Regions from separate parts of the Rhodoferax sp. GW821-FHT02C08 genome, predicted to be linked through region 1. Evidence: predicted binding sites of a transcription regulator. Region 1 holds the regulator's gene; each other region holds the start of a gene.
What was found. The regulator sigma-54, encoded in region 1, starts transcription at its own class of promoters, with help from an activator protein. The targets are predictions, from matches to a motif close to TGGCANGNAANCTGCTTT.

Region 1 (7,240 bases):
CATGCAGGCTCCAGAAGAAGAGGTTGTGGGGTAAATCCTGTGCGCAAGGTCCGAAGACGACTGGATTGCAACCCATAACGCCGCAATGCGCAAGCCGGATGACGCGAGGGGTGGGCACCCCCCGGTAAAATCCGGCCATGCTCTCAGTCAAACACGAATTGCTCGCGGCGCTGGCCGTCGGGCTGGAAAAAATTGCCCCCGGCGCTGGCGCCAAAGCCGCGTTCGAGTCCCCCAAAGTGGCCGCACACGGCGATTTCGCCTGCACCGCCGCCATGCAGCTGGCCAAGCCGCTCAAGCTGAACCCGCGCCAGCTGGGTGAAAACCTGCGCGTGGCCCTGCTGGAGCAGCCGGCGTTCGAAAAATGGGTCGAGGCCATCGACATCGCCGGCCCGGGCTTCATCAACATCAAGCTCAAGCCCGCTGCCAAGCAGGAAGTGGTGCGCGAGGTGCTGTCCGCTGCTGCCAGCTTCGGCGTGCAGCCCAGCAACAACCAGCACATCCTGGTGGAATTCGTCTCGGCCAACCCCACCGGCCCGCTGCATGTGGGCCATGGCCGCCAGGCGGCGCTGGGCGATGCCATCTGCAACCTGTACGCCACCCAGGGCTGGGACGTGTACCGCGAGTTCTATTACAACGACGCCGGCGTGCAGATCGCCACCCTGGCGAACAGCACGCAGCTGCGTGCCAAGGGCTTCAAGCCCGGCGACGCCGAGTGGCCTAGTGGTGAAAATGCGGCCGCCTACAACGGCGACTACATCGGTGATATCGCGCAGGACTTCCTGGCCGGCAAGACCGTCAAGGCCGACGACCGCGAAGTCACGGCCTCGGGCAAGGTGGATGACCTGGATTCCATCCGCGAATTCGCCGTGGCCTATCTGCGCCGCGAGCAGGACCTGGATTTGCAAGCCTTCCAGGTCAAGTTCGACAACTTCTACTTGGAGTCCAGCCTGTACACCAGCGGCCGGGTGGACGCCACCGTCAAGCGCCTGCAGGAAGCCGGCAAGACCTACGAGCAAGACGGTGCGCTGTGGCTGCAGTCTACCGACTACGGCGACGACAAGAACCGCGTCATGCGCAAGACCGACGGCAGCTACACCTACTTTGTGCCCGACGTGGCCTACCACATCGCCAAGTGGGAGCGGGGTTTCACCAAGGTGGTGAACATCCAGGGCACCGACCACCACGGCACCATCGCCCGGGTGCGCGCCGGCCTGCAGGCGGCGAATGTGGGCATTCCCCAGGGCTACCCCGACTACGTGCTGCACACCATGGTGCGGGTGGTGCGCGGCGGCGAAGAGGTGAAGATCTCCAAGCGCGCTGGCAGCTATGTGACGCTGCGCGACGTGATCGACTGGACCAGCAAGGACGCGGTGCGCTTCTTCCTGCTGAGCCGCAAGCCCGATACCGAATACACCTTTGACATCGATTTGGCGCTGGCCAAGAACAACGACAACCCGGTGTACTACGTGCAGTACGCACACGCCCGCATCTGCAAGATGCTGCGCGATTGGGGTGGCGATGTGGCGTCGCTGCAGGGCGTGGACCTGTCCAGCCTGCTGGTGCCGCAGGCCCAGACGCTGATGCTGCAGCTGGCCAAGTACCCCGAGATGCTGACAGCCGCTACCGAAGGTTTTGCCCCGCATGACGTGACCTTCTACCTACGTGAGCTGGCCGCCAACCTGCATAGCTACTATGACGCCGAGCGCGTGCTGGTGGACGACGAGCCGCTCAAGCTGGCCCGCCTGGCCCTGGTCGCCGCCTGCGCGCAGGTATTGCACAATGGCTTGGCAGTACTGGGCGTGGATGCTCCGGAAAAAATGTAATTGACAGCAAGCATGACAAAACAAAAGCAAAGCGGCGGCACCATCCTGGGTTTCATCATCGGGGTGGTGGTCGGCCTGGGCTCGGCGCTGGCGGTGGCGGTCTATGTCACCAAGGTGCCGGTGCCGTTCATGAATGGCAAGACCCAGGCCAATGGCGCCGACCACGACGCGGTCGAAAGCCAGAAAAACAAGGACTGGGATCCGAATACCCCCTTGCACGGCAAAAACCCGGTGCGCTCTGCGGCGCCCGCGGCATCCGGCGCGGTGGATGCGGCGACTCCGCTGGTGGTGCCGCCACCGGCGCCAGCGGCGACTCCGGCCGTGGTGCCCACGCCACCAGCGGCCGTTGCGGTGAAGCCGGATGCCAAGCCGTCGGCCGCAGCCTCGGCCGACCCGCTGGGCGATCTGGCCAAGGTCAAAGCCAAGGCGGCTGCGTCTGCCACCGTGGCCACGGCACCTGCGCTGGCACCCACAGCCGAGCCGTTTGAGTACTTCGTGCAGGCCGGTGCCTACCGTACGCCCGAAGATGCCGAGGCCCAGCGTGCCAAGCTGGCCATGATGGGCATGGAAGCCAAGGTTACCGAGCGCGAGCAGTCCGGCCGCACCGTCTACCGTGTGCGCATGGGCCCGTACGCCAAGCGCGACGATGCCGAGCATGCCAAGGACCGGCTGGAAAGTGCCGGTAGCGAAACCACCCTGGTGCGCGTGCAGCGTTGACCAGTTCTCTTGAAGCTGGTGCTGCGCGCTGAACTTTTGCGCTCGGCACCGATCCGACCCCCCACAAGGAGTGATTTGCAATGAAACGTCGTGAGTTTTCGCTGGCTTCAGCGGGTGTGCTGGCTGGTTCCACGCTGGCCGTAGGTCATACCGGTAGCGCCCTGGCGCAGGGCAAGCCGCCCGTGGCGGGCACGGATTACCTGGTGCTGGACAAGCCAGTCGCAACAGAAGCCCCGGCCGGCAAGGTCGAAGTGATCGAGTTCTTCTGGTACGCCTGTCCGCATTGCAATGCGTTTGAGCCCACCTTGGTGGAGTGGCTCAAGCGCCTGCCCAAGGATATTGCCTTCAAGCGTGTGCCAGTGAACTTCCAGGACAGCTTCATCCCGCCGCAAAAGCTGTACTACACGCTGGAGGCTCTGGGCCAGCTGGACGCCCTGCATGGCAAGGTGTTCAACGCCATCCATGTGGAGCACCAGCGTCTGGACAAAGATGATCTGGTGATCGCCTGGGCCGTGAAGCAGGGTCTGGACAAAACCAAGTTCACCGAGACGTACCAGTCTTTTGGCGTCAGCACCAAGGTGCGCAAGGCGTCCCAGCTGCAGCAGGCCTACCAGGTCGCGGGCGTGCCCGCTTTGGGCGTGGCTGGCAAGTTCTACACCGATGGCAGCCAGGCGCAGACCATGCCGCGTGCATTGGCCGTTGTGGAATATCTGGTGGCCGAGCAGCGCAAGAAAGCCTGATCCCGGCATGGCCGGCAAGGCCGGAGAGATGAAAAAGCCCGCGTCAGCGGGCTTTTTTCTGGCTACGTCCAACTCGGGGTGAGGGGCCGTTACAATGAATTGCAAGATTCGTGCCTCTATGAAAATCAACACCCTACTCTCACTGCTCGTGGTTTGTTTCGTCGGTCTAGGCGGAGCGGCCCACGCGGAAAAAGCCGACAAACTCAAGCCTATGAATATCGAGGCGGACGCGGCGCGTTATGACGATCTGAAGCAGACCAATGTCTTTACCGGCAAGGTGGTGATGACCAAGGGCACCATCATCATCCGTGGCGCCCGCGTCGATGTGCGCCAGGATGCCGAGGGCAACCAGTTCGGCGTGGTGACGGCGGAGCCGGGCAAGCTGGCGTATTTCAAGCAAAAACGCGACGGCCTGGACGAATACATAGAAGGCGAGGGCGAAACCATCGAGTACAGCAGCAAGCTGGACAACGTGCGCTTCATCAAGCGGGCCATTTTGCGTCGTCTGGTCGGCAGCAAGGTGAACGACGAAATCACCGGCGAACTGATCGTCTATGACAACACCACCGATGTATTCACCGTGGACAGCGGCACAGCCGGCAGCAATCCCGGTGGCCAGAATGGCCGCGTACGCGCCATGCTGACACCCAAGGCTGCAGCGTCGGCCGCTAGCGGCACGGCAGCTGCCGGGCCCGCCCCGGTGCTACGTTCCACCAGCACGCTGGAGGGCGTGAAGAAGTGACGGCGGTGGTGGAGTCGGGAGAAAGCCGCCTGGAGGCGCGCCATCTGCAAAAAGCCTACGGCAAGCGCAAGGTCGTGAAAGACGTGACGCTGGCCGTCAAAAAAGGCGAGGTGGTCGGTTTGTTGGGCCCCAACGGCGCGGGCAAAACCACTTCCTTCTACATGATCGTGGGCCTGGTGCGGGCCGATGGCGGGCATATTTCCATCGACGGCCAGTCGGTGGAGCACATGCCCATCCACCGGCGTTCGCGCCTGGGCCTGAGCTATCTGCCCCAGGAAGCCTCGATTTTCCGCAAGCTCACGGTGGAAGAAAATGTGCGCGCCGTGCTGGAATTGCAGCACGACAAGGCCGGCAAGTCCCTCACCCGCGCCGAGATCGAAAAGCGCCTGACGGCGTTGCTGCAGGATTTGCGGGTGGAGCATTTGCGCGATTCGTCGGCCATGGCCCTGTCTGGTGGCGAGCGCCGCCGCGTGGAAATCGCCCGTGCCCTGGCCACCCAGCCGCGTTTCATTTTGCTGGACGAGCCTTTTGCCGGTATCGACCCGATTGCGGTGATCGAGATCCAGCGCATCATCGGCTTCCTGAAGTCGCGTGGCATCGGCGTGCTGATCACCGACCACAATGTGCGCGAAACGCTGGGCATTTGCGACCACGCCTACATCATCAGCGACGGCAATGTGCTGGCCGAGGGCACGCCGTCCGAGATCGTGGACAACGCCGATGTGCGTCGCGTCTACCTCGGCGAACATTTCAAGATGTGATGCTCCGATGAAGCAAGGCTTATCCCTACGCGTTTCACAGCATCTGGCGCTGACGCCCCAGCTGCAGCAGTCCATCCGCCTGCTGCAACTGTCCACCCTGGAACTGAGCCAGGAAGTGGACCAGATGCTGGACGACAACCCGTTTCTGGAACGCAATATGGACGAGGCTGCACGTGAGGAGTTCGGCTTGGCCCAGTCCGACACGCCGGTCAGCACAGGGGAGCGCGAGGCTGAAATTGCTACAAGTTCTGTAGCTGAATACGCAAGTGAATCCAGCGTAGAAGCCCCAAATGATGCCGAATCCCCTTTAACCGGCGGTGACGACACCAGCTGGGATGGCGATGGCACTTCCGAGATCAAACCCGACGACAGCGAATGGGGCGGCGATGCCCCGGCGCGCCAGAACAACCTGGGTGAAGACGGCGAGATGGACGCCACCGAGCTGGCCCGCAACCAGGAGTCGCTGACCAGCTTTCTGCACCGCCAGGCCCTGGCCCTGCGGCTGGGTGAGGTGGACCAGGCAGCGCTGCGCTTTTTGATCGAATCGCTGAATGACGACGGCTACCTGGAAGACGATTTCGAAACCCTGGCGCGTGGTCTGGCGGGCGACGACGCCGAGGCCGTGGAAGAGCTGGTACACCGCTTTACCGTGGCCCTGAGCCTGCTGCAAAGCCTGGAGCCGGCGGGCGTGGGCGCGCGGCATCTGGGTGAATGCCTGTTGCTGCAGCTGGAGGGTTTGCAGCCCGTGCTGGGCGATGACCCGGCGCGCAAGGTGGCCATGCGCATCTGCCGCCAGTCCATGGACCTGCTGGCCCGGCGCGATGTGAAGCGCCTGGCCCAGTTGTGCCGCGCCACCGAGACCGATATCAAGGCTGCCATGGCGCTGATCGCCCGGCTGGAGCCCAAGCCGGGGCGGCGCTTTGTCGATGTGGAGCGCAACATCGTGGTGCCCGACGTGATCGTGGTCAAGGTCGGGCGTGGCGCCCAGGCCCGCTTCCGGGTGCAGCTGAATGCCGAGGTCATGCCGCGCCTGCGCGTGCACGATATCTATGCCAATGCGCTGCGCCAGCACAAGGGCGGCGGCAAGGATTCGTCGAACAACGCCGCGCTGCAGCAGCGTCTGCAGGAGGCGCGCTGGTTCATCAAGAACATCCAGCAGCGCTTCGACACGATTTTGCGGGTCAGCAACGCCATCGTGGAACGGCAGAAGAACTTCTTCAGCCACGGCGCGCTGGCCATGCGTCCTCTGGTGCTGCGCGAGATCGCCGACGAGTTGGGACTGCACGAGTCCACCATCAGCCGCGTGACCACCGCCAAATACATGGCCACGCCCTACGGCACCTTCGAGCTGAAGTATTTCTTCGGCTCGTCCCTGGGGACGGAGACCGGCGGCAATGCGTCCAGCACCGCGGTGCGCGCGCTGATCAAGCAGTTTGTCTCGTCCGAAGACCCAAAGAAGCCGCTCAGCGACAGCCAGCTGTCCGACATGCTGAAAGAGCAGGGCATTGAATGCGCGCGTCGCACCGTGGCCAAGTACCGCGAAGCGCTGCGCATAGCCCCCACGAACCTGCGCAAAGCGCTGTAGAACATGCTCTCCCCCAGGCCGCGTGCACGGTATGCCGCAGCTGGAGGAAAGAGCTTCGCCCCCGCTTGCCCCAGGCTGCGTAGCGTGACACCATGGAAATAACGATATGAACCAACTCCAATTATTTTTACCCTGCGCCGCCGGCGTGGAAGAGCTGCTGGCCGAAGAGGTGCATGGCATTACCGGCCTGCAGGGCGAAGACCTGCGGGTGATGCGGGGCGGCACGCTGGTGCGCTCCTCCTGGCGCGACGCGATGCGGCTGAACCTGCACAGCCGCCTGGCGCAGCGCGTGCTGATCGAGCTGTCCAACACCGAATACCGCAGCGAAAAAGACCTGTACGAAGCCGCCAGCAACGTGGCCTGGGAGATCTGGTTCACGCCCAAGCAAAGCTTCAAGATCGAGGTCACGGCCCAGCACAGCCCGCTCAATTCGCTGAACTTCGCTGCGTTGAAGGTGAAGGACGCGGTGGCCGACCGCTTCCGCTTCAAGACCGGCGTGCGCCCCGACGTGAATGTGCAGTGGCCCGATGTGCGCATCTACCTGCACCTGACCACCGAGCGCGCCACCATCTACATTGACACCTCGGGCGACGCGCTGTTCAAACGTGGCTGGCGTGAAGACAAGGGCGATGCGCCGTTGAAGGAAACCCTGGCCGCCGCCATGATCGCCGCCAGCGGCTGGGATGGCACCACGCCCCTGTACGACCCCTGCTGCGGCAGCGGCACCATTGCCATCGAGGCCGCGCAGATCGCCTGCAATATTGCGCCCGGCAGCCTGCGCCGCTTTGGCTTTGAGAAGCTGTTGCCCTTCCAGCCCCATGTGTGGAGCGCCATCCAGGAGCAGGCCCACGCCGCCGAGCACGAGCCCGAGA
Region 2 (7,240 bases), on a different contig from region 1:
GCCGGGGCGTGCTGGGCGTGACCAGGTCGGCATAGGCGGGGAACTGCTTGGCGATCCGCTCGCGCTGGGTGGTCAGCGCGGTGCGCGCAGTGCTGACACCGGTTTGCTGGGTTTTGATGCTATCGCGCACGGCCTGCTGGCGCTCGGCAAAGGCTTTGCGGTCGGCCTCTGGCAGGGCCTTGAATTCGGCCGTCTGGGCCTGGCGGCGCAGGCTGTCTTCCTCGCCCAGGCTGGTGTTGAGCGTGGCGACCAAAGCGGACACGGCCTGGCGCTGGGTCTGCTCCTGGTCCAGCAGGGCACGCAGGGCCGGTGTGCTGGCCAGCACGCGGGCCGTGCTGTCGGTGATGGCACGCTGGGTCACGCCCAGGCTGCTGCGGTCGGCCAGCTGCAGGGCGCGGTCGCTCATGGCCGGGTCCACCGCCTCACCTTTCAGCGCCTTGTCGGCCACGAAGCGCATGAACTCGTCGAAGGTAATGCCCAGCACATAGCCGCGCACACCGCGCAGGTCCAGGTCCAGCCAGCCGCCGGGGTTGTCCAGCGTGGCGGCGAACAGGGCTTCGTAGTCCACCATGGCCAGGCGCAGGTCGCCGCGCAGCAGGCGCACCAGGCCGCGCATGCCGGCCGCCTCCTGGGTTTGCGGGTGGTTGGCGCCGTACAGGCGGTTGCGGTAGCGCAGCGAGCGCTCAGTCAGCTCCAGCGCCTCTTCCATGCGCCCGTTCTTGACCGCCAGCAGGGCCAGCAGCCGCCAGTCGGATGCGCGGGTGCGGGCCAGAGTGTCGGGCGGCATGCTGGCCAGAAAGCCCCGGTAAGACGCATCGGCCTCGGGCCAGCGCTTCAGGCCGATCAGCGCGCGCACGATCTCCTGGCGTGCCAGCCAGCCGGTATGGCTGGCGGCGCTGACACCGGCGCGCTGCAGCATTTCGTCGGACAGCTGGGCTGCGGCCAGCGCCGGGGCGAATTGCTGGGTGGCGTTCAGGCTGGTGGCCAAGCGGTAGTTCCAGCGCGCGCCCAGGCCGTCGCTGATCTGGCCGGAGCGCCACAGCGCCAGGTTGGCCTGGGCCACATGGATGGCTTCCTGCGGCCGGCCATCGCGCACCAGGGCGTAGGTCAGCATGCCCATGGAGCCGTCAAGACGGCCATAGGCATCCAGCACATCCGGGTCGCGCGGCCCGGTGCTGTGGCTGCGCGCGGCCTGCACGGCACTGCGACTCAGGCCTATCGATTCGCGCAGCGTAGCCACCATGGCCTTGCCATTACCTTGCCAGCGCTCGATTTCGGCACGCACCTGCAGCCGATTGACGGGCAGACCGGCGGGCGCCACGCCCTGGCGCAGGGCCTGCGCCGCCAGGTCGTCGGCACGCGACCACAGCCGGGCCAGAATGGCGCGGTCATTACCCTGGGCGGCGAAATAGGTCTGGCGCAACGCAGCCAAGGCACGCTGGCCCAGCGGCAGGCTGGAATCCGTGACGAAAGCTTCGCTGACCTCCAATGCCTTGCCCGAACTGCCCCAGGTGAATTCAGCATCCAGGTAGGTGGTGATCCAGCTCTCCCCGCCGGGCCGGCCGCGCCCGGCGTCCACCAATTGGCGGGCAGTGGCGATCAGGCGGGCGCGCTCTTCCAGCAACAAGGCCGCACGGTACTGGCGTTGCAGCGCGGCGTAGCGGGCATCCGGGGTATCGGGCAGAGGCTGGGCCAGCAGGCGGGTGGCTTCGTCGCGGGTCAGGTTGCTGCCGCTGACGTCGCCTTCGTCCAGGCTGGACATGTTGCCCGCGTCGTCGGCATCACTTTGTGCGTGGGCCGCCAGCGGCAGGGCTAGGCACAGCGCCAACAGGCAAATGGCGAGCCCATAGTGGCCCCGGTGGTGTCGCTCGGACAGTGCATGCACAAACAGCCTCCCAGGCAACCCAAGTCGGCAAATCTTAGTTCTGGCCGGCGACGGGTGTCAATCGGGGAACGACCTCACATGCTATCTATTCAATAGCTTCCAGCGCAGATACCAGCTGCGCCAGCGGCATATTTGGCTTGAACTTCAATGCGCAAACATCGCGGCCTTACGCGCGCTGGCCGTGCGGTGCGCATACTTGCGGTCCTGCGCGCGGGCCAGGAAGCTCATGCCGAAAGCCACCAACGCCAAGGCCGCGCCCACCCAGGGCAGTTTGGGCATGGGACACGCCGGACTGCAGGGCCGTGGCCTGGGCGCGCTGGTCACGCGACACCAGGTCCGCCGCCACCTCGGGCAGCAAACCCATGATGGCAAATTCGGTGGAGCCTGTACCGAAGGCGCCCGCAGTCAATGCCATCAAGAGAAGCCGCTTGCGCAGTCTGCTCGCTCAGGCGGCCTTGCGGCGGCGCACCGCCACCATCGCGGCCAGGCCCAGGCCCAACAGTGCCACCGAGCCCGGCTCGGGCACATGGTTGGTGGTTACGCTGTTGGCATTGGTGGTGAATCGATAGGTACCGGCCGCGCCATTCAGCGAGGACAGCGCCAGCGAGTAGCGGCCAGCGCCGAGCACCAGGTTGAAGTCGGGATCACCGTATGGGCCGCCCAGGCTGTTGCCGTGGGAGTCGTCGAAGTAGTTGATCCAGGTCAGCGCGGAGTTGTACTGCGCGGCCTGGCTGTAGGAGTAAAAAGCGTTGGCACCTGCCGCGGCGTAGTCAAAACCACTGGTGTCTCCGCGGTACAGGCCGGCAATCAGATCAGGAGCCGCCACCGTACGGTTGAAATTGAAGACCGTGGCTGACGTGCCGTTGGAGTCAAACACAAACCAGTCGACATTGCCGTCCACCGACGAAGCGCCGGTAAGCGAATAACCGGTGTTCATGCCGCTGTGGAACGACTCGGAGGTGACCGGCATGGCCTGGGCGACACCCGAAAGAGCCAAACCAACCAGAGCCAGTGCAGATGCAAATTTCATACGTTTCCTGAATTAATACAGGCGCCAGATGCCTGCTATTGGTAACAGTAACGTAAAGACGAAATGCCGAACTGGCACTAAGTCATTGAAATCTAATGAAATTTTTATTTCATCGCACCCAGTGTGTAAAAGTTGTTAATAGTTACATCTATTTGAGCAACCGGGCACAAGCCCCCATCACGTCGCAGCGCCACAGCTGTGGCAGAACTTGGCAAACGCACTCTTACGGGTGTTGCAGGGTTTGCAGTGGTCGAACAGGCCGATGCCGCAGTGCGGGCAGAAGTCGATACCGGCGTCCTTCAGATCCACCGTGCGCTCGCAGCCCGGGCACACGCTCTTGGCCAGGCGGGCCAGGGCCACGTCGTAGCTGAGTTCCTCGCGCCGCTGGGCATCCGGCAAGGCCTCGGCCAGCTTCTGCTTTTCCAGATAGCGGTTCAAGCCCACGATGGCCTGGCGGCCCACCAGCACGGTCAGCACGATGCCGACCACGTAGCGCACGTAGCCGCCGTAGCTGGGCAGGTAGGGCACCAGCTCGATGAAGAAAGCGAACAGCGCAAAGTAGATGAAGCCCCAGACGAACGGCCAGTAGGTGCTCTTGCGCTTCTTGGCAAACAGCCAGCCCGCCACCACCAGCAGGGGCAAGGTCAGCGCCAACCGGTAGCCGAACACGCGCAACTCCTGCTTGCGCTGCTCGGCGTACAGCGCCTCTTGCGCGGTCTGCTCCAAAGTGGACAGCTTCTTTTGCGCGGCCTGCACCGACTGGCGGGCGTCCAAGGCACGTTGCTCCAGCTGTTCGATCTGGCTCTGGGCGTTGCGCTCTGCGGCCTTGAGCTTGTCCAGCGCCTTGGTGCGCGACAGCAGCTCGGGGTCCTGGTCGGCGCTGCCGGTGGCGTGGCGGGTGGCCAGCCAGTTGTCAAAGGTTTCACGCGCCGCAGCGGCATCGGTCTGCGCCACCTGCAGCTTGAGCTGGGCCTGCTCCAGCGCAGTGTCGGCCTCGTGTTCGGCCTGCTCGCCGGTCTTCACGGCGGCACGCGCCTGGGCGGCGGCGGGCTTGTCTATGAAGTCCTCCTGGCTGAACTGGTGCTCCACCTGCGGCAGGTCGCCGACGATACTGCCCCCCAGGCCGATCAGGAAACCACCAAACACAAACGCCACCAGCCACAGGCCACGGCGGAACCACTTTTCAGACAAACGCAGTGCTTTGCTCATCGCAACTCCTTCACAGGGACAAACGGACCGGCGCCTTGCCCAGTTGGGCCCGCTGCAACCAGGCAAACACCGAGTCTACGGTGACTGTCTCGATGCGGTCGCTGAAACGCTTGGCATTCGGGTGGTCGTCAAAGGCCACGTTCGCCTGGGTCGCACGCGCGCCCAGGCGCGTCAACGGACCAATGTGCAGCGCTGTGGGCTCGTAGCCCTGGCGCTGCAGCCAGGCCTGGGCGCGCAGCCGGCTGTCGGCGCCGGGCTCCATGGCCGAGGCCAGGGTTTCCAACGCCCATTGGTTGGACTGCTGGTAGCGCGTGCCCCAGGCGTAGCTGACCAAGCTGTAGGGCTTGGTGTGCATACGGGTGGCGCGGGCCGGGTCCTGCAGCAGGGCCAGCAGGCGGTCCTGCACCTCGGGCGTGGGCACGACCCAGGTGGCCTCGTAGCGCCACAGGTCGTCCATGAAGAACTCGCCCAGGCCCTGGCGGTAGATGGCAGCATCTGGTGTGCCGCACTGGTTGAGCTTGTGCAGCACGCGCCACACGTGGCCGCCCTGCCCGTCAGGCTGCTGGTAGGCGAAGCCGAGATGGGAATAGCGCAGGCCGTACGCACTGAGGTCTTGCCCGGCGCGGGCCAGGACCACCACGCGCGCGCCGCTGGCATCCAGTGCCGCGAAGGTGCGCTCGGCCAGGGTCAGGCCGCGCTCCACCGTGGCGGCTTTGGGCGGCTGTTCGGCGTCGCAATTGCGCCCCGCCAGTGCGGGCTGGGCCAGCCACAGGCCGGCGCAGAGCCAGAGAATGGAGAAGAAACGGATCCGCATAGCCGACTAGCCCGTGACTTTTTCGTTGTACAGCAGGGCCCGGCCCAGAGCGTTGGGGATGAAGGCAATCGCCTCGCCCGCCGCCGACAGCACCACGCCAGCCCCGATGACGCTGACCGTCACCACGCTGCCCACCGCCAGCGCCGTGCCTGACACGGCCCGGGCGCCGATCTCCACGCTGGCCTGGGCGCCGTCCGAGGCACGCTCCAGCAGGTACACCGTGCCACGGGCGGTGGACTGCACCGTCTTCACCACCAGCACCGCGCCCGCCGTCAGCAGCACCACCGGCAGAGCCACGACCGTGCTGGCCGCCGCCGTCGAGCCCACCACGACCGAGGCGATGGGCAGGGCCGACATAGCGCTCAGCGCAGAGGCCTCGCTTTGGGCCTGAGCATCAAATGGGGCTGTAGCGCAGAAGATACCTGCGCAAGCAGCTATCAAAATACTAGCAATTGGGTTTCGCATAAGGGTCTCCAGAAGTTATTCAGCGTCGGCGCGGTGCAGGCGGTTGCGCAGCTGGGCATCGGCCACATCGGCCTCATGCCGGTCACGCAAAGTCTTGGCGAGGGTGAAGCTGCCGGTGATCAGATAGAGCCAGCTCACACCCAGAAAGGCCTTGTACGTGTCATTGACCTCCATACGCACCAGGCCCCAGCCGGTCAGACCCATGGCCAGAAAGAAGCCGCCCCAGACCACCAGCTTGAACATGGGCGTGTCGGCATTGCGCTGGTCGCCCTGGGTTTTCTCGTTGTCGCGCACAAACTTGGACAGCACGAACGCCGCCGTCAAACAAAAGAAGTAGCCCATCACCATAAAGGCGCGGTCCAGGTCCTTGCCGGGCAGATAGGCCAGGCCCACGGCGCAGACAAAGACCGCCAGGGCAAACGAGACCCAGACCTGCAAGGACCAGGCTTTGGAGTCGCGGTGGATCAGAACTTGTTTGGTGATTTGCATGCTGCCCTCTGGGAAGTGGTTGAAGATGGCCGCGATTATCAAAAGCCACCCGGCCCGGCCAGCCATATTTCAGGACCAGTGGCGATTAATCAGCTGCAAGGCATGAAAAAACGATACTTTCAGCCCACTGCCGGCTGCATGCACAATCGCCAGGATGAAACCACCACCCAGACTGCAAGCCTTGGTCGAAGAAGGCCTGATCGACACCGTGGTGCGCCAGCTGATGAGCGGCAAGGAAGCCATGGTCTACGTGGTGCGCAGCGGTGACCACACCCTGTGCGCCAAGATCTACAAGGAAGCGACGAACCGCAGCTTCCGCCAGGCGGTGGACTACACCGAGAACCGCAAGGTCAAGAACAGCCGCCAGGCCCGCGCCATGGCCAAGGGCAGCAAGTTCGGCCGCCAGGCGCAAGAGGCGGCCTGGCAGAGCGCCGAGGTCGATGCGCTGTACAAGATGGCCGATGCCGGCGTGCGCGTGCCCAAGCCCTACAACTTCTTTGAAGGCGTGCTGCTGATGGAGCTGGTGACCGATGCCGCCGGCGACGCCGCCCCGCGCCTGAACGACCTGGTGTTCAGCCCCGAAGACGCGCGCCGCCACCATGCCACGCTGCTGGCCGAGGTGGTGCGCATGCTCTGCGCAGGCACGGTGCACGGTGATTTGTCGGAGTTCAACATCCTGCTGGGCAATGTGAACGGGGTGGACGGCCCCGTCATCATCGACCTGCCCCAGGCGGTGGACGCCGCCGGCAACAACCACGCCCAGCGCATGCTGCTGCGCGACGTGGCCAATCTGCGCGACTTCTTCGGCCAGTTCGCCCCCGAGCTGCGGCACACCGCCTATGGCCCCGAGATGTGGGAGCTGTACCAGCGCGGCCTGCTGAGCACCGAGGTGACACTCACCGGCCAGCACGCCAGCAAGGCCGGCGCGGTGGACATGGGCAGCGTGCTGCGCGAGATCGACGACGCCCGTGCCGAAGACGCGGCCCGGCGGCTACGCATGCAGCAACGTACCCAGGGTCAATAGGGGGCTGGACAACGGCCTGGGCACGCTAATATCTACCAGGCCCACACACTACATCAGTTACAGCCCATCCTAGAAAGTCCTTATGCGTTCACGGGCATCTGGCAAGGGGGTTTCTTTATCGACCAGAATCCGGTTACTGGTCATGGTCACAGTCCTGCCCGCTGTTTTGCTGGCGGTCTACCAGGCGCAGGCCACCCGCACGGCGGCCATCGACGCCACCCGGGAGCTGGCCGCATTGACGGTGTACTCCATCGCCAACAGCCAGCAAAAGCTGCTGGACGACACCCGCCAGTTCCTGCAGAACCTGGCCTATCTCCCCGTGGC
Region 3 (7,240 bases), on a different contig from region 1:
AGCTTCTGACAGACGGACAAATTGTCACGGTGTACTACCCACCCTATTTTTTTATTGGCAGTGGCTATCTTTGGGGTTTGCCGTTTGCGTTGTTCATTGCCGGATTTGTGTACCTTGTAATGCATCTGGCGGTAACGCGCACGGCACTGGGGCTGTTTATCCAGGCAATTGGCATCAACCCCGCAGCGGCCCGCTTGGCAGGTGTGCGTGAGCGTTTGATCAGCATCTGCGTGTATGCATTTTGCGGCCTCACCGCCGGTGTGGCGGGTTTGATCATTAGCTCCAACGTCAAGAGCGCGGACGGCAACAACGCAGGTAACTTGCTGGAATTGGATGCAATTCTGGCTGTCACTCTAGGCGGCACTTTGCTAACCGGTGGACGCTTCAGCCTGGCGGGCAGCTTGATTGGTGCGCTCATCATTCAGACGCTGACTTCCACCATCTATTCCATTGGTGTTCCACCTGAGATCAATTTGGTGGTGAAGGCAGCTGTGGTGTTCGTAGTCATGCTGATGCAGTCAGCGGAGTTTCGCCGTGCGGTACGCGGCTGGGTGGTGCGCCCAAGCGCAGGGAGCAAAGCATGAAATTAGCAAGCAAATATATCCCCTTAGCGGCCACGGTGTCACTGTTCGCAGTCATGTCGGTGTTTGGCTCGGTGTCTTACAACGGTTTTTTCTCAACACAGGTATTTTTGAACCTGCTGATCGACAACGCCTTTTTGGTCATCGTGGCCGTGGGCATGACCTTTGTCATTCTGTCCGGAGGCATTGATCTCTCGGTGGGTTCGGTGGTGGCACTTAGCACCATTGTGCTGGCCAAACTGGTAGAGCATTTGCATTGGCATCTGGCGCTAGCCATTCCCCTGGTGCTATGCATGGGAGCATTTTTTGGCGCATTCATGGGCTGGTTGATCCAGCGCTTTCGCCTGCAGCCCTTTATCGTCACTCTGGCTGGCATGTTTTTGGCGCGTGGCATGTGCTATCTCATCAGTATTGATTCAATCAGCATTACCGACCCAACCTACACAATGCTGGCACAAACACGTATCCACCTCTGGGCGGATGGGCCCATGCTGTCCATAAGCGCCATCCTTGCATTGGTGGTCTTGGCCGTTGCAGTATTTTTTGCGCATAACACGCAGTTTGGCCGTACCGTATACGCCATTGGCGGTTCGGAGCATTCGGCTGTGCTAATGGGGCTACCGGTGGCCCGTACCAACGTGACGGTCTATGCACTGAGCGGATTTTGTGCTGCGTTGGGTGGTGTAGTGTTCACCTTCTACATGCTGTCGGGTTATGGCTTGCACGCAGTAGGCTTAGAGCTTGATGCAATTGCTGCAGTAGTGATTGGTGGCGCGCTGCTTAGCGGAGGTGTGGGCTATATGCTGGGCACTCTGTTTGGTGTGCTAACCCTGGGAATCATCCAGACCCTCATCATGTTCGATGGCTCGCTCAGTTCCTGGTGGACGCGCATCGTGATTGGCGCATTGCTATTTGTGTTTTGCGTGTTGCAACGCGTGTTCGAGTCAGGGAGAAAGACCTCCTAATGCCAGGTCGGACACAACATACTTGTAAATGTATGTAATACCGATCCCCAACCCAGGAACTACCGATGAGCAATACCTTGATCGTGGACGCATCTCCTAAGACTCAGCAGAAATATCGACCACGTTTCATACAAAGGCTCAATCCGTTGATATGGTTGCAAGGCTGTTTTCTGCGGTTGCCACTGGGGGTAAAAATCGCGCTGCCGCCAATGTTTGTGATCATCTGTTTGCTGCTCATTTCAGGCATCGCCTGGTTTGCAAACAGTGGTCTCACGCGCGAATTACACAACGTGGCCGACACTGGCATGGTCAACATCGACAAGGCGCATCAGTATGAAGCAGCTTTACAAGAGTTACAGCTGGGCGCATCCCAATTGGTGGCTGCGCTGGCTCTGCAAAAGGATGCCGTCGTCACTGACTCGATGAAAGCGCGTCTCGGTGGCAAGTTGACAGAACTGGAGCAGGCGATTGTAGGTGCCAGCAAGGCAGTCGCAACACATGTTGATTCCAACGTAGACACGGAGTTGGTAGACGATTTGCAGGCCATCACCGAAGCCATCGCAACCTACCGACAAGAGTTTGACAAAACACTCACCGTAGCATCCGGAGACAACAACGGTGCAGCCAATGCGTTGACGATGCTTAACGACGCGCATCGTGTCGCGGCAGACAAAATTGCCATTTTGCTCAGCCGGGAAGCTAGTGCCGCCCAAGCCTCGCTTAGCAACGGTGATGCATTGGCCACACTAAACACCCGCTTGATCATCGGCTTTGTTGTCCTATCTGTGTTGCTCTCGGCACTGATCAGTTGGACCTGCACGCGCTACCTGACACAAATTTTGAAACGAGCCAGTGTGATTGCGGCAGCGCTTGAACAGGGTGATTTAACCCGCCGATCGGATATCGAACCCCATGACGTCGCAGGCCACACTGTGCGCGCGCTGTCGGACGTATCGGTCAACCTGAGCCAATTGGTGAAAGACGTGCGTGATTCGGCGACACAGGTAGAACTGGCATCCAAGGAAATTGAAGCCGGTAACCACGACCTGTCCCGTCGCACTGAGCAGCAGGCCAACATTTTGCAGGAGACGGCTGCCTCTATTGCGGATCTCAGCAACACAGTGAGAAACAGCGCAGAAAGCGCCCAGCAGGCAAACCGACTCGCCATGAATGCGTCGACGGTGGCGCAGCGTGGTGGCGAAGTGGTGCACCAGGTAGTGCAGACCATGAAGGGAATCAATGACGCGTCTCGCAAAATTGCGGACATTATTGGCGTGATTGATGGCATCGCTTTTCAAACCAACATCCTGGCACTTAACGCCGCAGTGGAAGCTGCGCGTGCTGGCGAGCAAGGGCGTGGCTTTGCCGTAGTTGCGTCGGAAGTGCGCAGTCTGGCCGGCCGCAGCGCGGATGCGGCCAAAGAAATCAAGAGCCTGATCAATGCCAGTGTGCAGCGCGTGGGTTCCGGCTCTATTTTGGTTGATCAGGCAGGAATCACTATGACCGAAGTGGTAAATTCCATTCGCCAAGCTACTGAATTAATGGGTGACATCAGCGCAACCAGTTCCACGCAAAGCGATGGCGTTTCTCAGGTGGATGAGGCGATGAAACAAATGGATAAAACCACGCAACAAAATGCTGCCTTGGTCGAACAAATGGCGGCCGCGGCCAGCAGTCTGAGAAACCAGGCCGGTGGTTTGGTGCAAATGGTTGAGGTGTTCAAATTGGGGGCTGCCGATTGATGTACCCATATTGAATGCTGGAGGCTACACCTGAGTAACCCTGGGCTACGGGATTAATCCCAAACTGGTGTATTGATGGAAGTACGAAGAACGCCAGAGCCAGATGCTGGCCACGCTGCAAGATGACAGTGTAGGGTTGCTCCGCTGCAGTTGCTGGGCAACTGGAAGAGTCGCATCCCATACGATGTTTTCATCGCCTGCTCGTCAGTGACCAGTGGCGTAACCAAAGTGGGCTGTCTGGCGGCACGGCATGTCTGGCATAAATTCTTGGGCCAGCACGGAGTGAACAAGAGCCTGATTGCCCAGTTCACGCTGGAGCCGTTCGGCAAAGTCGTCGACATCTAATGCGAAGTCAAGGAACTGGACGCAGAACTACGCAAGGCTATTCAGCAACGCCAGTGCTCGATTCTGCACTCGATCACGGCCCATGCGCTGGACTACACGTCGTGACCAGGTTTGGCGGGAGAGTTTGGATCGCTCTCGGAAAAAATGACGTGTTGATCATTTGACCTTGTCCTAGGGTAATTGCCTGTCTCGTCCACGAGTCGGGTGAAGGGCGCCCAGTACAGCAGACTGTAATTCAGTGAGGCTCAGAAATTACACAATCAAGGGAAGTCTTGTCGCGCATTTATGCGCCTCGGGAATAAAAAAAGCACCAGACTCTGGTGCTTTTTTTATATTGCCGCAAGCAGCTTTGGCGTTACGGCCTAGACAGAAACAGCAGCCTTGCGGCGACGCGAGGTGCCCAAAATGCCCAGCAGGCCAGCACCCATCAGAGCCAGGGAACCTGGTTCAGGCACCTTGCTGGTCGTGGTTTTCACATTGGCAGCCACAGACAACAGCTTCACAAAGTCATTGATAGCATCCATTGCGCCACCGCCGTAGCCGGAGTTGTATGCACTGATCAGCCACCAGCTGGAATAAGTAGTGCTGTCTGTCGTGTTGTAGGTGACATCAGTGCCTGTACCGCCGGTGTTGGTAGCCGTCGTTGTGCCTGCCGTTCCGTAGTTCTTGACCGAAGTCCAGCCATTGGCCGCGTTCAAGGTAGTGGAATTGGTTGCCTGGCCCACACTGGTACCGGTCAAGGTCTTACCCGTAATGGTTGGGGTGCCCGCACCGGTGTACGCCAATACGGTGATGTCCGCATCGCTAGCCCAGTAGCCCAGGGTCAGGCTGGTGATGTTCACGGCCGAACCAAAACTCAGCAGGATCAGATCCGTACCATTCTGGTTGTCAGCCGTGTGCGTGGGGCTGGTCGCATCTTCGTTGACAGACACTACGCCCAAACCCAAGCCAGAACCCCAGTTACGAACGTTTGCTGCTGCAAATGCGGTGCCCGTGGTCGGAGCCGCGACAGTACCCGTACCTGTGGAGTAAGCCTGGGCATTCAGCGTAGTACCGCCAGCAGAGCCGCAGGTCAGGGTATTACCAATGCTCGTGGAGTTATTGCAACCAGAATCCAGCGCCCAAGTACCCGCTGCAAAGCTAGGTGCGGACAACAGAGCGAATGCACCGCACAACAACCATTGTTTGACGGAACCGTGGTTTGCAGAATGGGTTTTCATCATTTTTCCTCTTGAACCGAATTAAGCGAAGCGACGGCTGCAAAAAATCTGTCGGCCATATGTAAACAACAAAGCAACACTCATGCCAAATAAATAAACCATTTATTATCAATAACTTATGCAATTCATTGCCATTTGATGTGTTACATATGTAAAGGATTTCGACACAAAATAAAGTCCATACAACGCGATTTAGCGCAAGCTTTTGAGCAAGCTGTCGGCCTCGGCCATGGTCTCGAAACGGCGTCCGGATTTCAGTGCGGCCTCGACTTCATCACGGGCCTCTGTTTTGCGTCCCGATTGGGCCAGAACCGCCGCCAGGTGGTAACGGATGTCCGGGTTGCCGGGCTCGCGCAGGCGTGCATCGCGCAGTAGTTGCAAGGCGCGATCCACCTGGCCGTTCTGAAACAAAGCCCAGCCCAGTGTGTCGATCGCGTTGGCATTGCTGGGTGCCTTAGCCATGGCCTTTTCGGCCACGGTGACCGCCGAGGGATCTTTCAAGCGCAACAGCACATTGGCCAGGTTATTCAAGGCATCAGCGTCGTCAGGAGACAGCGCCAGCAAAGACTCATAGCTGGTGCGGGCCGCGGCGTAGTTGCCAGCACGCGCATAGCCATCGGCCAAAGCGCGACGCACAGGAGCATCCTGTGGCCGGGTTTTCAACCATTGCTCCGCCAACTGCAAGGCGGGCTTACCGCCGTCCTGGCCTGACAAGGCGCGGAACAAGCGCAGCAGCGTGTCCGAGCTCGGCTCGATCTGGTGGGCGCGGCGGTAGTTGTCGATTGCAGCTGCAGATTGGCCACGGGCCTGCGCCACGTCACCCAACAGGCTGTAGCCAATCGCCCGTTTCGGCGCCAACGCGAGAACCTGGCGTGCACGTTGCTCGGCCTTGGCAGGATTTGCCTGCCGCAACTCCACGTCGGTCATCAAGGCCAAAGCAGGCAGGAAGTCAGGCTTGCTGGACAAGGCTTTTTCCAGACTGTAGGCGGCACCTGCAGGGTTGTTCGCCGCCATTTGCAAGGTTGCAATTTCGGTTTGCTGAGGTGCGTTGAAGTCGGCGAAACGGGTTGCGCCAGAGAAGGTGGAACGCGCACCTTCGAGATCGCCGTTGGCCAATTGAGCACGGCCATACACCAGCATCACAGGCAAGTTGTCGCCCGCCTTGGCAGACAGACGCTTGGCGGCCTCCAATGCCAATGCCGGCGCGAGGTTGCGCAAATGGAACTCCACCAGCGAGGTACCAGGGCGCAATTCGCCAGGGCCGGAGATATCGTTGGCTTTTTCCAGCCAGCGCTGCGTTTCCGCGGTTTGGCCACGACGATCGGACACATTGGCCATCTCGTACATGGCATCCACATTCTTGTCGTCGGACTGCAAGATAGCGGCCAAACGGGTGGCAGCCGAGTCATAGGCCTTGTTCAACATATCCAGCCGGGCCAAATTCAGCTTGGGCTGCAGCAGGCTACCATCCAGTGCCAGAGCGCGCTCGAAGCTGGCCTTGGCGGCTACCCGGTTGCCGCCCTGGGCCTGGGCCATGCCCAGCATATTCAAAAAACCAGCATTGCCGGGCTGCTGCTTCACCAATTTGTCGGCAATGGCCAAGGCTTTGTCAGAGAGTCCATCCCGGAGGTACAAAATCACCAGGCCGGTACCCGCCTGCGTTTGCTTGGGGTCTTTGAAGGCGGTTTCCAGCTGAGCAATCGCGTCGCCGGTCTGGCCACCGCCCAGCAAACTCATACCCAATGCGGTGTGAAATTCGGGTGCATTTTTAGTCGCCAAAGCCTGCTGCATCAAAGCTGTCGCCTTGGCGTTGTGCCCCAGGGCCATATGGGCGCCAGCCAACATGGTGATGGCCTGGCCATCCCCAGGCTGCGCCTTGACATACTCCTCCAATAGATCGGTGGCCCGCCCGAAATTGCCCTCGGCCATATTGATCTGCGCCAGCAACTTGGACACCGGGCTATTGCCCTGGATCTTTTGGAAGGAGTCCAGATAAGGCTTGGCCTTCTCGGTCTCGCCCAGTCCAAAATGCGCCAGCCCGTTGAGCATCAGCAGCTGTGGACGGTACTGGATGAAGGGTACCGGCACAGGGTCCAGAAAAGCCGTGACCTCAGCCAGGGCCGAGCGCACGGCAACAGGTTTGCCGTCGCGCTCAGCCAGCAGGGCCTTGAGATAAGCCGCGCGCGGCTCGCTTGGAGACAGGCGCTGCACCTCAGCCACGTCCTTGGCGGCCTCTGCATACTTTCCTAAATCGATAGCAATACCCGCACGGGCGACGCGTGCTTCCACATGTTTCGCATCCAGCTGCAAGGCAGCGTCATAGGCCGCCACGGCGCCACGCAAGTCACCTTGGACGTGGGCCAAAGAACCCTTTTGATAACGCGCCT

Region 2: the regulator sigma-54 is predicted to act here: its motif matches at 3,010-3,027, upstream of AC07VY_RS17895 (PEP-CTERM sorting domain-containing protein).
Region 3: the regulator sigma-54 is predicted to act here: its motif matches at 4,924-4,941, upstream of xdp1 (exosortase-dependent surface protein XDP1).

Annotation. Positions count from the first base shown of each region.
Region 1 is NZ_JBWKVR010000023.1:47,488-54,727, reverse strand. It holds gene AC07VY_RS21970 (PsiF family protein) at 1-3, opposite strand, end outside; gene argS (arginine--tRNA ligase) at 138-1,823, shown strand; gene AC07VY_RS21960 (SPOR domain-containing protein) at 1,836-2,540, shown strand; gene AC07VY_RS21955 (thiol:disulfide interchange protein DsbA/DsbL) at 2,621-3,280, shown strand; gene lptA (lipopolysaccharide transport periplasmic protein LptA) at 3,399-4,022, shown strand; gene lptB (LPS export ABC transporter ATP-binding protein) at 4,019-4,783, shown strand; gene AC07VY_RS21940 (RNA polymerase factor sigma-54) at 4,791-6,368, shown strand; gene AC07VY_RS21935 (THUMP domain-containing class I SAM-dependent RNA methyltransferase) at 6,475-7,240, shown strand, end outside.
Region 2 is NZ_JBWKVR010000015.1:38,982-46,221, reverse strand. It holds gene AC07VY_RS17905 (CHAT domain-containing protein) at 1-1,885, opposite strand, end outside; gene AC07VY_RS17900 (hypothetical protein) at 2,052-2,300, opposite strand; gene AC07VY_RS17895 (PEP-CTERM sorting domain-containing protein) at 2,331-2,915, opposite strand; gene AC07VY_RS17890 (serine endopeptidase) at 3,093-4,124, opposite strand; gene AC07VY_RS17885 (DUF2145 domain-containing protein) at 4,135-4,938, opposite strand; gene AC07VY_RS17880 (hypothetical protein) at 4,945-5,403, opposite strand; gene AC07VY_RS17875 (YiaA/YiaB family inner membrane protein) at 5,419-5,892, opposite strand; gene AC07VY_RS17870 (PA4780 family RIO1-like protein kinase) at 6,047-6,916, shown strand; gene AC07VY_RS17865 (EAL domain-containing protein) at 7,059-7,240, shown strand, end outside.
Region 3 is NZ_JBWKVR010000020.1:82,791-90,030, reverse strand. It holds gene AC07VY_RS20750 (ABC transporter permease) at 1-584, shown strand, start outside; gene yjfF (galactofuranose ABC transporter, permease protein YjfF) at 581-1,546, shown strand; gene AC07VY_RS20740 (methyl-accepting chemotaxis protein) at 1,612-3,288, shown strand; gene xdp1 (exosortase-dependent surface protein XDP1) at 3,996-4,853, opposite strand; gene prsT (XrtA/PEP-CTERM system TPR-repeat protein PrsT) at 5,046-7,240, opposite strand, start outside.